DNA from 3 places in the Phytomonospora sp. NPDC050363 genome. Region 2 is predicted to be linked to each of the others. Evidence: riboswitches for the same ligand, from Rfam matches in the RefSeq annotation. Region 2 holds a riboswitch; each other region holds the start of a gene.
The links. Region 2 has a riboswitch for cyclic di-AMP ahead of AB0I28_RS08780 (C40 family peptidase). Riboswitches for the same ligand answer to the same signal wherever they lie in the genome.
Positions count from the first base shown of each region.

Region 1: linked by a shared signal. The riboswitch ahead of AB0I28_RS19085 (hypothetical protein) and the one ahead of AB0I28_RS08780 (C40 family peptidase) in region 2 are both predicted to bind cyclic di-AMP.
Region 3: linked by a shared signal. The riboswitch ahead of AB0I28_RS11840 (hypothetical protein) and the one ahead of AB0I28_RS08780 (C40 family peptidase) in region 2 are both predicted to bind cyclic di-AMP.

Region 1 is NZ_JBFAKK010000006.1:391,757-396,217, forward strand. It holds gene AB0I28_RS19075 (DUF305 domain-containing protein) at 1-124, opposite strand, end outside; gene AB0I28_RS19080 (hypothetical protein) at 192-560, opposite strand; gene AB0I28_RS19085 (hypothetical protein) at 657-1,658, opposite strand; cyclic di-AMP (ydaO/yuaA leader) riboswitch at 1,666-1,812, opposite strand; gene AB0I28_RS19090 (MBL fold metallo-hydrolase) at 2,002-3,114, shown strand; gene AB0I28_RS19095 (DNA-formamidopyrimidine glycosylase family protein) at 3,134-3,994, shown strand; gene AB0I28_RS19100 (hypothetical protein) at 3,987-4,461, opposite strand, start outside.
Region 2 is NZ_JBFAKK010000003.1:151,775-156,235, forward strand. It holds gene AB0I28_RS08775 (RNA polymerase sigma factor) at 1-1,112, shown strand, start outside; gene AB0I28_RS08780 (C40 family peptidase) at 1,254-2,147, opposite strand; cyclic di-AMP (ydaO/yuaA leader) riboswitch at 2,178-2,317, opposite strand; gene mscL (large conductance mechanosensitive channel protein MscL) at 2,423-2,848, shown strand; gene AB0I28_RS08790 (fused MFS/spermidine synthase) at 2,811-3,659, opposite strand; gene AB0I28_RS08795 (Hsp70 family protein) at 3,662-4,461, opposite strand, start outside.
Region 3 is NZ_JBFAKK010000004.1:153,661-158,121, forward strand. It holds gene AB0I28_RS11835 (Ig-like domain-containing protein) at 1-609, opposite strand, end outside; gene AB0I28_RS11840 (hypothetical protein) at 703-1,719, opposite strand; cyclic di-AMP (ydaO/yuaA leader) riboswitch at 1,723-1,867, opposite strand; gene AB0I28_RS11845 (ABC-F family ATP-binding cassette domain-containing protein) at 2,306-3,940, shown strand; gene AB0I28_RS11850 (hypothetical protein) at 4,071-4,373, shown strand.

The DNA.
Region 1 (4,461 bases), on a different contig from region 2:
GACCGCCGCCGTGGTCCATCCCCTCCATGCCGTCGCTCTTGGCGCCGCAGGCGGCCAGTGCGAGGACGGCGATCGCGGCGCTCGCCGTCATGAGGGCACGACGGAGCGTGATGAGGCGGTTCATGTCGTTTCTCCTGTTCGGTGTTCGGATCGAGGCGTGACTCGTGGCCGCGTGCGGCCCGGTCGCCGGCCTATATGCGAAGCACCGTCAGTTCGGCGATGACCAGCCCCCGGGGGATGAGACGGGGTGGTCCGTGTCCGGCGGCGGCCGGGGTGCGGCGTCGCCGGGCGGCGAGGTCGGCGCGCCGGACGCGGACGGCGAGCAGTGCCACCACCAGGACGGCGGCGGTGAGCACGGCGAGGCACATTTCGACGGAGACGGCGGGGCTGGGGGCGGGCGCGGCGAGCGTCGGCGAAGCGCCGGTCGGCTCGGCCGGCTCGTGGACGACGTGATCGGCGCCGCCGTGCGCGACAGGGGCATGCCCGCCGCCGTGGTGGCCGATGGTGTGCATCCAGCCGAGTCCGAGAACGACGGCGATCAGGAGGAGCAGTCTCGGCACCGTCGTCACCCCTCTCACAGCACCTGGAGCCATACCCCTAGCGGGTATGGCTCCAGACTATACCCCCCACGCGTATATGTCGCGGGGAGGGAGGGGTCAGATCATCGAGAGGTGGACGTGGTTGGTGTGCGCCGAGGCCGGATCGCCGCCGCCGCTGTAGGGCCCCCAGCCGAAGCCGCGCTCCCAGATCTGGCGGTACCAGATCACGTACTTCACGCCCAGACGGTCGGCGTGCTTGACGAACCACCCGGCAAGGCTGTCGCCGTACTCCTTGTCGCCACCGCCGGCGTCCTCCGACTTGAAACCGCCCGGGGCGGCCGAGAAGTCGCAGGCCTTCCCCAGCGGATGGTCACCGCCACCACCTCCCCGGAAGCACGAGACGTAGCGCTGGAACCCGGCGATGGTGGCCTGGTCGCGCGCGTGCTTCAGCCGAGGGCTGATGCAGGAGTCGGTCGTGGAGTCGTTGACCGAGCAGCCTTCGTCCGGGTAGGACCCGTCGGGGTTGCGCGGCGCCGGGTCGGGCACGCGCGCGTTGTCGGTCGACGGACCCTGCGCGTTGTTGCCGCCGCTGCCGGCCAGTTGGTCGGCGGCGGCGTTGCGCGCGTCCTCCATCTTGCCGAGGGCCTTGGTCTGGTTCTCGATCTCCTCCTTGAGGAGCTCCTCCTCGGCGGCCAGCTCCTCGCGCGTCTCGACGAGCCGGTTGACCGTCTTGGCGCTCTCGTCGCCGAGGTAGTTGACGATCATGGCCCGGTCGATGGCCAGATCGAGTGACTCGGCACCGAGGACGGCCGTCACCGAGCTGAGGTTGCCGCCCGCATAGGCGGCCGCGGCGATCTGCTCGACCTGCGCGCTCAGCTCGGTCACCTTGGTCTTGTTCTTCTTGATCTGCTTCTCGACGGTCTTCTCGCGCTTCTCGGCGGCCTTGAGCTCTTCCTCGGCCTCGATGTAGTCCGAGATCGCCTTTTCCAGGGTGGAGTCGAGATCGCCCTCGTCGGGGTCGGCCAGCGCCGTGCCGGGGATCGCGGTCGAAAGAAGCACCAGCGCCACGGCGAACAGCGTCAACGGCAGCCACCGGCGCCGGACGGACAGTGGGGTCACGTGTAGTCCTTCTACTCGGCACCGCCTACCGGGTTAGCTGACGGGTTCGGGCCGAAGGTCGCCCTACCGCTCGCGCGGATTCACCCCGGTTCCCCGTGGGACGAGGAGGTGGTTCCCCGGTTCGCCCCGGGAGGCGATTCGGCGGCGGCCACCGTCGACGCCCTGCGTGGCGTCGGGTCGCCGGCGGCCTGGCAGCCACCGTACCGGAAGCGCACCGCCGTCTACTAGGCGAGTTCGTAGAGGTCACGGTGACGCAACGTGCGATCGGCGCGATCCTCAGCCCGGTCTCAGCGAAGTCAATAAGGTTTGAACAACCGTTCCCGACTACGAAGGCGAGCCGCCCATGGCGAGCACCCGACGCACCGCCCGGATCATCGCGCTGGCGGCCGCCGCCGCAGCGGCAGGTGCCGCGGCATGGCGATTCCGCGACATTCCCGCCGCCCTCGGCCGGCGGCCGAGCGGCGAACGCCTCGCGCGCATCGAGTCGTCACCGCAGTTCCGCGACGGCGCCTTCCACAACGCCGGCGGGCTCGGCGCGGCCACGATCACCGGCATCCGCTCGGTCATCCGCGACCGCCGCGCCAACAAGGCCCCGACGAAGCCGCTGCTGCCGGTGCCGCTCGCGACGCCCGATCCCGCTCCGGGGCCAGGCGCGCACGTCACCTGGTACGGGCACGCCTCGGCGCTCGTCGACCTCGACGGCACCCGCGTCCTGCTCGACCCCGTCTGGGGCGACCGCTGCTCCCCCAGCCTGGTGACCGGGCCACGCCGCCTCCACCCCTCGCCGGCCGCGCTCGAAGACCTCCCGCACATCGACGCCGTGCTCATCTCCCACGACCATTACGACCACCTCGACATGCCCACGATCAAGGCGATCGCGCGCGACCGGACCGCGCCCTTCCTGGTCCCGCTGGGCATCGGCGCGCACCTGGAGAGCTGGGGCGTGCCGGCCGAGCGGATCGTCGAGATGGACTGGGACGACGCGCACGCCGTCGGCGACGTGACACTGACGCTCACCGCCGCGCAGCATTTCTCCGGGCGCGGACTCAAGCGCAACACGAGCCTGTGGGGCTCCTGGGTGATCGCCGGACCCCGCCACCGGGTGTTCTACACCGGCGACTCCGGCTACTTCGACGGCTACCGGGCGATCGGCGCCGCTCACGGCCCCTTCGACGCCACCCTCGTCCAGATCGGCGCCTACAGCCCGGCCTGGCCGGACATCCACATGACGCCCGAGGACGCCGCCCGGGCCCACCTCGACCTCAACGGCGGGCTGCTCATCCCCGTCCACTGGTGCACTTTCGACCTCGCGTTCCACGCGTGGGGCGAGCCCGTCGACCGCCTGTGGCGCGAGGCGAAGGCACGCGGGATCTCCCTCACGGTGCCCCGGCCGGGCCAGACCGTCGACGTGGCGAACGCGCCCGAACCTGACGGATGGTGGCAGGGGCTGGCCTGATCGGTGCCAGACTGGACGCATGCCGGAGCTGCCCGAGGTCGAGGCGCTCGCGCGGTTCCTCGCCGCGCGCACGCGCGGGTATGAGGTCGTGCGGGTCGACGTCGCGTCGATCTCGGTGCTCAAGACCTACGACCCGCCGCCCACGGCACTGCACGGGCGCACTGTCGAGGCCGTCGGCAGGCACGGGAAGTTCCTCGACCTCGACCTGGGAGGAGCGCACCTGATCGTCCACCTGGCCCGGGCCGGCTGGCTGCACTGGCGCGACAAGCTCCCACCCCGGCCACTGGGGCCGGGCAAGGGGCCGGTCGCGCTGCGCGTCGTGCTGGAGGACGGTTCGGGCTTCGACCTGACCGAGCAGGGCACGAAGAAGCGCCTGGCGGTCTACATAGTCGACGACCCCGCCAAGGTGCCCGGCATCGCCGCGCTCGGTCCCGACCCCCTCGCCGAGGGCTTCACCGTCGAGAGGTTCGCCGCCCTGCTGAAAGGAAAGCGCACGCAGATCAAGGGCCTCCTGCGCGACCAGAAGGTCATCGCCGGGATCGGCAACGCCTACTCCGACGAGATCCTGCACGTGGCGAAGATGTCGCCGTTCAAGACCGCGAACACGCTCACCGAGAACGACGTGCGAAACCTCTACGACGCCATGGTCGGCACGCTGCGCGAGGCGACCGCCGACGCCGGTGACCTCGCCGCGGGCGACCTCAAGGCGCACAAGAAGGAGACGATGCGGGTCCACGGGCGCACCGGGCAGCCCTGTCCGGTCTGCGGCGACACGATCCGCGAGGTCTCCTTCGCCGACTCCTCGCTCCAGTACTGCCCGACCTGCCAGACGGGCGGGAAACCGCTCGCCGACCGCCGGATGTCGAAACTGCTCAAGTGATCGCGGCGACCAGCCCGGCGACGTGGCCGGCGACCACGCGTGGACGGGTGAACACCGCGAGGTGGTCGGCGTCCTCCCGCACGACCGGCCAGGACGAGGCCTCCGCCGCCGCGGCCTGCTCCTCGTACCCATCGCTCAGCCGCAGGTAGGCGCCCGGGAAGGGCGCGTCGTGCTCCGGCGCGGTCTCGCCGAAGTAGGACAGCGGCAAGCGGGGCAACTCGGCCAGGAAGTCGGCGCGCGGGCCCGCGTCGGGCAGCAGCCCGTCGACCGCGCCCGGCGGGAACCACTCGTTCCACGGCGGCAGCAGGCCGTCCTCGGCCAACTCCCGCAGATGCGCGCCCAGCTCGGATGGCGCGGTGTCGAACCAGGTACGGCCGGGGTGCGGGAGCAGCGCGTCGACGTAGACGGCACCGGTCACCCTCCCCTCCGCCGCGGCCGCGATCGCCGGGACCAGCGCGCCCGCGCCG
Region 2 (4,461 bases):
CCGAGGCCGTTCGCCGCTGGCCCGAGACCGGCCCGCCGCCCAGCCCCGCCGGCTGGATCATCACCACCGCGCGCAACCGCGCCCTCGACCGCCTCCGCCGCGAGTCCACCCGCGAGGCACGGCAGGCCCAGGCCGCGCTGCTCAGCGCCCCCGACCGGCCAGGAGACGAGGGACCCGTGCACGACGACCGGCTCCGCCTCATCTTCACCTGCTGCCATCCGGCGCTGGCCGCCGAAGCCCGCGTCGCCCTCACCCTGCGCCTGCTCGGCGGCCTGTCCACCACCGAGATCGCCCGCGCCTTCCTCGTCGCCGAGACGACCATGGCCCAGCGCCTCGTCCGCGCCAAGGGCAAGATCCGCGACGCCCGCATCCCCTACCGCGTACCCCGCGACGCCGACCTGCCCGACCGCCTCGCCGCCGTGCTCGCCGTCGTCTACCTGATCTTCACCGAGGGGCACACCGCCACCTCCGGCGCGGACCTCGTCCGCGGTGACCTCTGCGCGGAGGCCGTCCGGCTCGGCCGGCTCCTCCACGAACTCATGCCCGACGAGCCCGAGGTGACCGGACTGCTCGCGCTGATGCTGCTCGTCGACTCCCGCCGGGCCGCGCGGACCGCCCAGGACGGACGGCCGGTCCTGCTCGCCGACCAGGACCGCCGTCGCTGGGACCGGGCGGCGATCGCCGAGGGGCACGCGCTGGTGCGCCGTTGCCTGCGCCGGGGCAGTCCCGGGCCCTACCAGTTCCAGGCGGCGATCAACGCCGTGCACGCCGACGCGGCCACCGCCGCCGACACCGACTGGCGCCAGATCCTCGCCCTCTACGACCAGCTCCTCGCCTTCGCGCCCAACCCGGTCGCGGCGCTGCATCGGGCGGTCGCGGTCGCCGAGATCGACGGTCCGGGCGCGGGGCTGGCACTCGTCGACGCGCTCGACCTCGACGGACACCACGTCTTCCACGCGGTTCGGGCCGACCTGCTGCGCCGGCTCGGTCGCCGGACCGCGGCGGCCGAGGCGTACCGGCGTGCGCTCGCGCTCAGCAGCAACGAGTCGGAGCGGGCCTTCCTGCGCGACAGGCTCACCGAAGTCGGGAACACGCCGACGCCCGGGCCGTAGGAAGGCCCGGGCGTCGGCGCGGTCGATGCCGCCCGGCCGCGCGGGGTCAGCGCGTGCGTGCGGCCGGGCGGGCGCCCAGGGCTTGTCTTGTGGGTGCGATGAAACCGCCGTGTCCCCGCAGGGAGCCCACCGGACGAGCTCTTACACCCGGCGGAAACCGTCGGGGGTCATCATGTCGATGTCGGAGATCTTCACCGACTCGCCCGGCTGGGGCGCGTGGATGACCTTGCCGTCGCCGACGTAGATGCCCACGTGCCCGAGACCGGCGTAGAACACCAGGTCCCCGGCGCGCAGCTCACCGCGCGAGATCGACGTGGTGGCGTTCCACTGGTCGACGGTGTAGTGCGGCAGGGACACGCCCGCGGCCGCCCACGCGGCCATGGTCAGGCCGGAGCAGTCGTAGCCGTCCGGGCCGGTCGCGCCGAAGACGTACGGGATGCCGATGGCGCCGTAGGCGAAGGAGACCGCCTGGCCCGCCTTGCCCGACACCGCCGGGATCTCGCCGTCGTAGGTGCTCGACGAGGTCTCGGCCTGCTCCTCGGCCAGCTTGTTCTCCAGCTCCTCCTTCTCCTCGGCCAGCTTCGACACCGTCTTCTTGGCCGCGACCAGATCGGTGTTGAGCTGATCCTTGGCCGCGTTGGCCTCGGCGATCGCCGTCGCGGCGTCGTCGACGGCCTGCGACTGCTCGCGGGCCAGGTCGGAGAGGTCGGTGAGCTGGCTGAGCAGCGTGCCGCTGTCGTCGAGCGTGGTGGCCGGGGAGCCGATCAGCGCGACGGCGCTGTCGATGGCCCGGTCGGAACCGGCGATGGTGTCCTCAAGGGCCTTGATCCGCTCGACGAGGTCGTCGCGCTTCTCGACGGCCTTCTTGTAATCGGTCGAGGCGGTGTCCAGTTTGTCCTCTGTGCTCGGCGCCGCCTGCGCCATGCCGGGGGCGAGGAGGGTCGCGACGATCGCGCCGGTGAAAACACCGGCACAGGTCGCGGTGCGGATCAGGCCGCGAGTCCGGGTCTTGCTGATTCGTCTGTTTCCAGGCAACTTGCAGTCGTCTGCCGACAAGACGGCAACCCTTCTTCCATCAAGCCGCTTACCGGGTTAGCTGACGGGTTCGGGCCGGAAGATCGCCCTACCGCGCTCGGCGCGGATTCACCCCAGTACTCGGTGGGTCCCCGATTCGCCTCGGTGCGGCGACTCAGCGGCACTCGCACGGTCACTCCCTTGCTGGGAGTGAGGAGTACCGTACGAGCCCGGTGACGCTAACCGAGAGTGTTCGCGATTGCCTATGGTGCAGTGGAATAGCCCACACGCAATACGTGGCGATCACGGAGCAATCGGACCGCCTCTGGCAGGATGTGCTGATGCTCAAGGGTTTCAAGGAATTCCTCTTTCGCGGCAACGTCGTCGACCTGGCCGTCGCCGTCGTCATGGGCGCCGCCCTCACGGCCATGGTCACCGCATTCACCGGTGCGTTCCTCACGCCCCTGATCACACTGGTCACGGGTGGTTCGGAGAACGGTGGCAAATTCACCGTCAACGGTGTGGACTTCCCCTATGGGACGTTCATCGACGCCGTCATCACCTTCGTCTTGACCGCGGTGGTCATCTACTTCATAGTCGTTTTGCCCGTCCGCAAGGTGATGGAACGGATGAGGCGCCAGGAGGAGGCCGAAAAGGACGAGCAGCTCGAACTGCTCCGGGAGATCAGGGACGAGCTGCGCCGCGGGAACTCCGCTTCCTGACCCCTCGCCCGGTTTGCGGCCACAATCCCGGGGGCGCCGGGGACGCCACGGCACCGCCGTCGGTGTTCACCGGTGCTCCTTTTCCGAACCTGGCGAATTCGTCGCCGTCGAGAAAGCCGGTGGGAAACACGTCGCCGGCTGCGCGACGGGCGATGGCGGCGTCGTCGAAGGGCCGGTCGGATCCGCACAGCACGATGTTGCCGAAACGGCGTCCCCGCAGGACGGTCGTCCCGCCGAGGAGGCGGCCCTGGCCGAAGACCGAGCCGATCGTCGCCGCCAGCGAACGGGTGTACTTCAGCGGTCCGCCGTCGCCGGCGTTCATCAGCAGGCTGCCGCCGGTCCTCAGCACGCGGGACACGTCGGCGAAGAACTCGGCCGTGGTCAGGTGCGGCGGGGTGACGTTGTCGGCGAACACGTCGAGGACGATCACGTCGTAGCAGTCGTCGGGCGCGGCGGCCAGCTGCTCGCGGGCGTCGCCGATGCGCACCTTCACCTTGCCGCGCTTGGGAAGCGGCGCCTTCTCCCGGACCAGCGCGACCAGTTCGGCGTCGATGTCGACGGCCTGCTGGTACGAGCCGGGCCTCTTCGCCGCGACGTACCGTGGCAGCGTGAGCGCCCCGGCCCCCAGGTGCAGCACCCGCAGCGGCTCGCCCGAGGGGGCGAGGGAGTCGACCACATAGGACAGATAGCGGATGTAGTCGAACTCGAGGTGCAGCGGGTCGTCGAGGTCCACATGGGACTGTTCCGAGTCGCCGACGTACAGGTAGAAGCGGTTCGGGCGCTCGGGGTCGGGTTCCATGCGGGCGGTCATCGTCAGATGGAGTATTCCTGGAAGAGCTTGTCGAGGTCGGTGACCTTGGCGTCGGATCCCCAGCCGGCGATGGCCACGCCGACGTCGGGGTAGTAGGAGTAGCTGCCGTCGATGGCCACGTAGGGGATCGAGTACTCGTCGGTGCCGGACTTGCCCGACCCGTTGAAGGTGTCCTTCAGGCCGAACGACGAGGCGACGTCCTTCTCGAAGTCCTCGCCGCCGCTGTCGACGAACAGGATGCTGCCGGCCTTGTACTCGTCCTCGACGTCGGTGTCGAAGCTGCAGTAGACGCGGGCGGGCTCCTCGCCGATCTTGTCGAGGGCGCGCGTGAAGCCGCCGCTCTCCGGGCCCTGCCAGGCCTCACCGGAGTCGGAGACCCAGCACTCGTTGAGCGCCTTCTTCCACGGTTCGAAGAAGGAGCTGAGCGCCGAGGGCACCGAGGCGCTGCCGTTCATGACCGGGCCGTCGTCGCTGAGGTCGGTGAAGAAGTCGCCGAAGATCCCCGACGTGACGCTCGGCTTGATGAACGTGCCGTAGCAGCAGAAGCCGAGCAGGGCCACGATGACCAGTGCGATGATGGGGCCGCGCTTGCGGTTCCTGCGCGGCACGAACACCGGCTGCTGCTGCTGGTGCACCGGTACCGCGTAGGGAACCTGGATGATCTGCGGCTGCGGCGGAGGCTGCGGCGCGCGCTGCACCGGCGGCAGGATCGGCGGTCGCGGCGGCGGGGGAGTGTAGGCCTGCTGCTGGGGCGGTGGCGTGTACGCGTTGGGCGCGTGCTGCTGCTGCTGTTGCTGCGGAC
Region 3 (4,461 bases), on a different contig from region 2:
GTACTCCAGCACCGAACCGGTCACCCAGCGCCAGGCGCCGGGCTGGTGCGGTTCGGACTCGACGAACAGGCGCTTCTCGACGCCCGCCCGGTTCTTCTTGTCGATGGCGTAGCCGTCCTTGAACTGGATCAGGACGGGCATGCCGACGCCGTACACGGCGCCGTCGGCGTTCCAAAGGTAGGCGCCGGCGCGCTGCTTCGGAGAGGCCATGGTGGTGAAGGTCGTCGTACCCGTCGACTCGACACCGTCGGCGCCCTTGGCGGTCACCGTCGCGGTGTAGGTCGTCTTGTACTTCAACGGGTCGGTGGGCACCCAGCTCGACTTGTCGAGCCGGAACTTGCCCTTCACACTGTCGCCCTTGTCGTTGACGAGCGTGACGGCGGTGACCTCACCGCCTTCGGCCGAAGCGGCGATCTCCGTGGAGACCGCGAGGCCCGTGCTGTCGGTGGGGGGTTCGATCGCCAGGGTCGGCCCGACGGGGGCCGAACTGGCCGTGTCCCCGGGAGACTTGGAGGCACCGTCGTCGCTGCAGGCGGCAAGGCCGGCGAGCGTGAAAGCCCCGGCGGTCGCGCCGAGGACAGCGCGACGCGAGGTCGTGGGTCGTTCCATAACGAACAAAGGTACAGCCCGAGGTCGAGCCGCCACCGCCCCACGACCCCTCACCGGGGTCATATGTGCGCGTGATGTGCGCGCGTTTTGTCCCTATCTGACGGAAAGGTGCACGTGGTTGGTGTGATCGGAGTTGGGTTCGCCACCCGCTCCGTCATAGGTCGTCCAGCCCTGACCGGGCATCCAGATTTTTCGGTACCAGATCACATAGAGGACACCGAGCGCGTCGGCGTGCTCCACGTACCATCCGGCGAGGTTGTCGCCGTATGCCTTCGCCTCCCCGTACGCCTCGCCGCCGAACCCGCCCGGAGTGACGGAGAAGTCACAGGCGCGGCCCTGCGGGTGCTCACCGAAACTGCCTCCCCGGTAGCAGGCGACGAAGCGGCTCCACCCGGCGATCTCGGTCTCCTCCAGGTTGTGGAGGGTCCGCGGGGTCAGGCAGCCGCTGGGGTTGGTCGGGTCCTGCTTGCTGCATCCCTCGCCGGGGAGGGAGCCGTTGGGATCGCGGTCGACCGGTCGCGGCGCGGGGGCGTCGGAGGTGGTCGGGCCGGTCGTGGCGTCGCCGCCGAAGGCCGCGATGGCCTGGGCCGCCTTCGACCGCTCCTTCTCCATCTTCTCGACGTTCTCCTTCTGCTCGGCGATCTCGTCGTCGAGCAGGGCGACCTTCGCCTCCAGGTCCTCGCGGGCGCCGGTCAGCTCCTTGATCTTCTTGGCGCTCTCCTCGCCGAGGTAGGAGACCAGGACCATGCCGTCGAGAGTGTCGTCGGGGGTCGAACTGGCCAGGAAGGCCTTCGCCGAACTCATGCCGCCGTTCTCGTACATGGCGCCGGCGATGTCGGCGACCTGTGCGGTGAGGACCTTGACGTCCTCCTCGCCCTCGACGACCTGCTTTTCGAGCTTGTCCTGCCGTTCCTTGGAGCCTTTGAGCGCGTCGCGGGCGTCGTTGTAGTTCCCGATCGCCTCGTCGAGCTGCTCGCGCATCTCTTTCGTGCCGCCCTCGTCGTCAGGGTCGGCGATCGCCGCGGGGGAGTTCACCAGCACGGCCAGCACGGTCACCAGAACGGCGACGAGCATGGCCGGCGCTGTGTCACGCCGATGGATCTTCGGCACGCATTCGCCTCTCTTGCCGACCGCCTACCGAGTTAGCTGACGGGCTCGGGCCAAGAGACGCCCTACCGCGCGAGGGTGCACGCGGATTCGCCCCGGGATTCGGTGGGTCCCCGGTTCGCCCCGAAGGGCGATTCGGCGGTGAACCGTCGCCGACGCTCAGCCGGAATGAACGCCTTAGGGGAGCAACGGTCCGGCGCCAGGCTACCGGACGCCGCAGCCCAGGTCAGGGCCCCACCATGCCGTCGCCGCGTGTGGGAACGGGGCGACACAGGGTGATCGGGGCGAGGGGGGCACAACGGGCATCCCGGTTGACGGCCGGCGCGATCATGCGGCAGAATCGACACATCTCGTCCCCGACCCGGGAGTCCGCCCAAGTGGAGAACTGACCGCCGGCGCTGAAAGTCCCTTGTGGTCCCCGCGACCCCTCTTCAGTGCCAACAGAAGCCGTGTCGAGCCGACGCTCCGCAGCCTCTGCCGGTCGTTCCCGCGCATCCCCTGTCCGCAGGGGTACGCCTCCGGTCGCCGACGCTGTCGCGCGCTCATCGCGGTATCGCCCGTCCCATCCGCGACGATCCCGGGAGCCCTCTTGCTACTTCGCACCACCGCAGTTTCCAAGGACTTCGGCCTGGAGCCCCTCTTCGCCCAAGTGAACCTCCTCGTCAACCCCGGCGACCGGATCGGCCTGGTCGGGCCGAACGGCGCCGGCAAGACCACCCTGCTCAAGATCCTCACCGGTGAGGAGCCCCCCACGGCCGGCCGCGTCGAACGCGGACCGCGCGTGCGGGTCGGCTATCTCGCCCAGCAGGTTCCCGACGCCGGGCAGACCGTCGGCGAGTTCCTTCGCGGCGGCGACCCGGAACTGCGCGACCTCACCCGGCGGATGGCCGAGCTGGAGAAGGCGCTCGCCGAGGGCGGTGACGTGCTCGACGAGTACGGCGCGGTCCAGGAGCGCTGGGTGGCGCGTTCGGGCTGGACCTTCGAGTCGCGGCTGGCCGAGGTGCGCGAGCGTCTCGACATCACCGCGCTGCCGGAGGATCTGGCGGTCACCGAGGTGAGCGGCGGTGAGCAGTCCAGGCTGATGCTGGCGCGCCTGCTGCTGTCGGCGCCCGACGTGCTGCTCCTCGACGAGCCGACGAACCATCTCGACGCCGAGGGCAGTGCCTGGCTGGGGGAGTGGCTGCGCGGTTTCGGCGGCGGGGTGGTCATCGCCAGCCATGACCGGGCGCTGCTCGACCGGGCGGTGACGCGCGTCGTCGAGATCGACGGCATCAACGAGGAACCGCAGCTCTACGAGGGCGGCTATACCGCCTACCGGGTGGAGAAGCAGCGCCGGTGGGAGCGGCGGCTGCTGGACTTCGAGGCGCAGGAGAAGGACCGGGTGCGCTGGGAGGCCGACATCGAGCGGACCAAGGGCCACGCTCTCGGGGTCGAGCTGACCACGCACAACGACCGGATGCGCCGCTACGCCAAGAAGGTGGCGAAGAAGGCCAAGGCGCGCGAGCGGCGGTTGCAGCGGCAGATGCAGTCGGTGCGCTGGATCGCCGAACCGCGGACCCGGCCGAGGCTGGTGCTGGCCTTCCCGCCGGCCGAGGCGGGTGAGGGGCCGCCGCTGGTCGCCGAGGGTCTGACCGTCCACCGTGGAGGGAGGGCGATCCTCGACGGCGTCGACCTGACCGTCGGGGCGGGCGACCGGATCGTGGTCACCGGCCGCAACGGCGCCGGCAAGTCGACGCTCCTGCGGGCGCTGGCGGGCGAGTTCGACTCCGGCGAGGTGCGTGCGGCGGTGGCGCCCAGCGTGCTGCCGCAGTCGCACGACGGCCTGCGCGCGGGCCGCACGGGCCGGATGAGCGTGCTCGACTTCTTCCGCTCGCGGGTGCCCGTCTACATCGACGAGGCCGAGGAGTTGCTCGGCGGTTACCTATTCGGGGAGGACGAGCGCACGGCGACCCTGTCCACTTTGTCCGGAGGTGAGCTCCAGCGGCTACTCCTGGCGGTCCTGGTGAACAGCGCCACACCCGTGCTGCTTCTCGACGAACCGACCAACCATCTCGACTTCGACTCGCTCGATGTGATCGAGGAGGCCATGCGGGCCTACCAGGGAACTCTCGTGCTGGTGACCCATGATGCGTACTTCGCCGAACGGGCCGGTGTCCGTCGACAGTGGACGGTCGCTGACGGAAAGGTGACCGAACTGTTGTCATTGGACACTTGCGCTGAGTAGCGAACATCGGTGAACATAGATATGTCACTGGGTCGTAACCGAACGAAATGCCCAACCCGGTGGACTACTCGGTGACACTGGCGACGTACGAGTGGGCGGGGAGCGCATCGTGTGGGGCAGGCATCCTGTGATGGCGGCCGACGTGGCCGCCGCGCAAAGTGACATCGTCGGATTCGTCGGGGGCGTACTGGCCCTCGCCTTGGTGACCACCGCGATCCTGATCGCGTTTCGCCACCGCCGCAGAACCGCTGACGCGGACGGCGACCCGGGCGTGCCCGGAAGTCGCCGGACTCCGGTTCCCGACGGCGGCGAGGCCCTGCCTCCGCCGCCGTTTCCGGAGACCGGCATGACCGCGCCGATCACGGCGCCCGGCCGTCTGCAGAGCCCGAAGGTCGACCCTCCCGCCACACCGCGGGTGATGGGCCTCGACTGAGGACGCGGCGGGCGGGACCGCCCGCCGCGCACGGCTCGGCCGACGGGCGACGGCGTACACGGTCACGCGCCCGAAAACGACGGGGTCG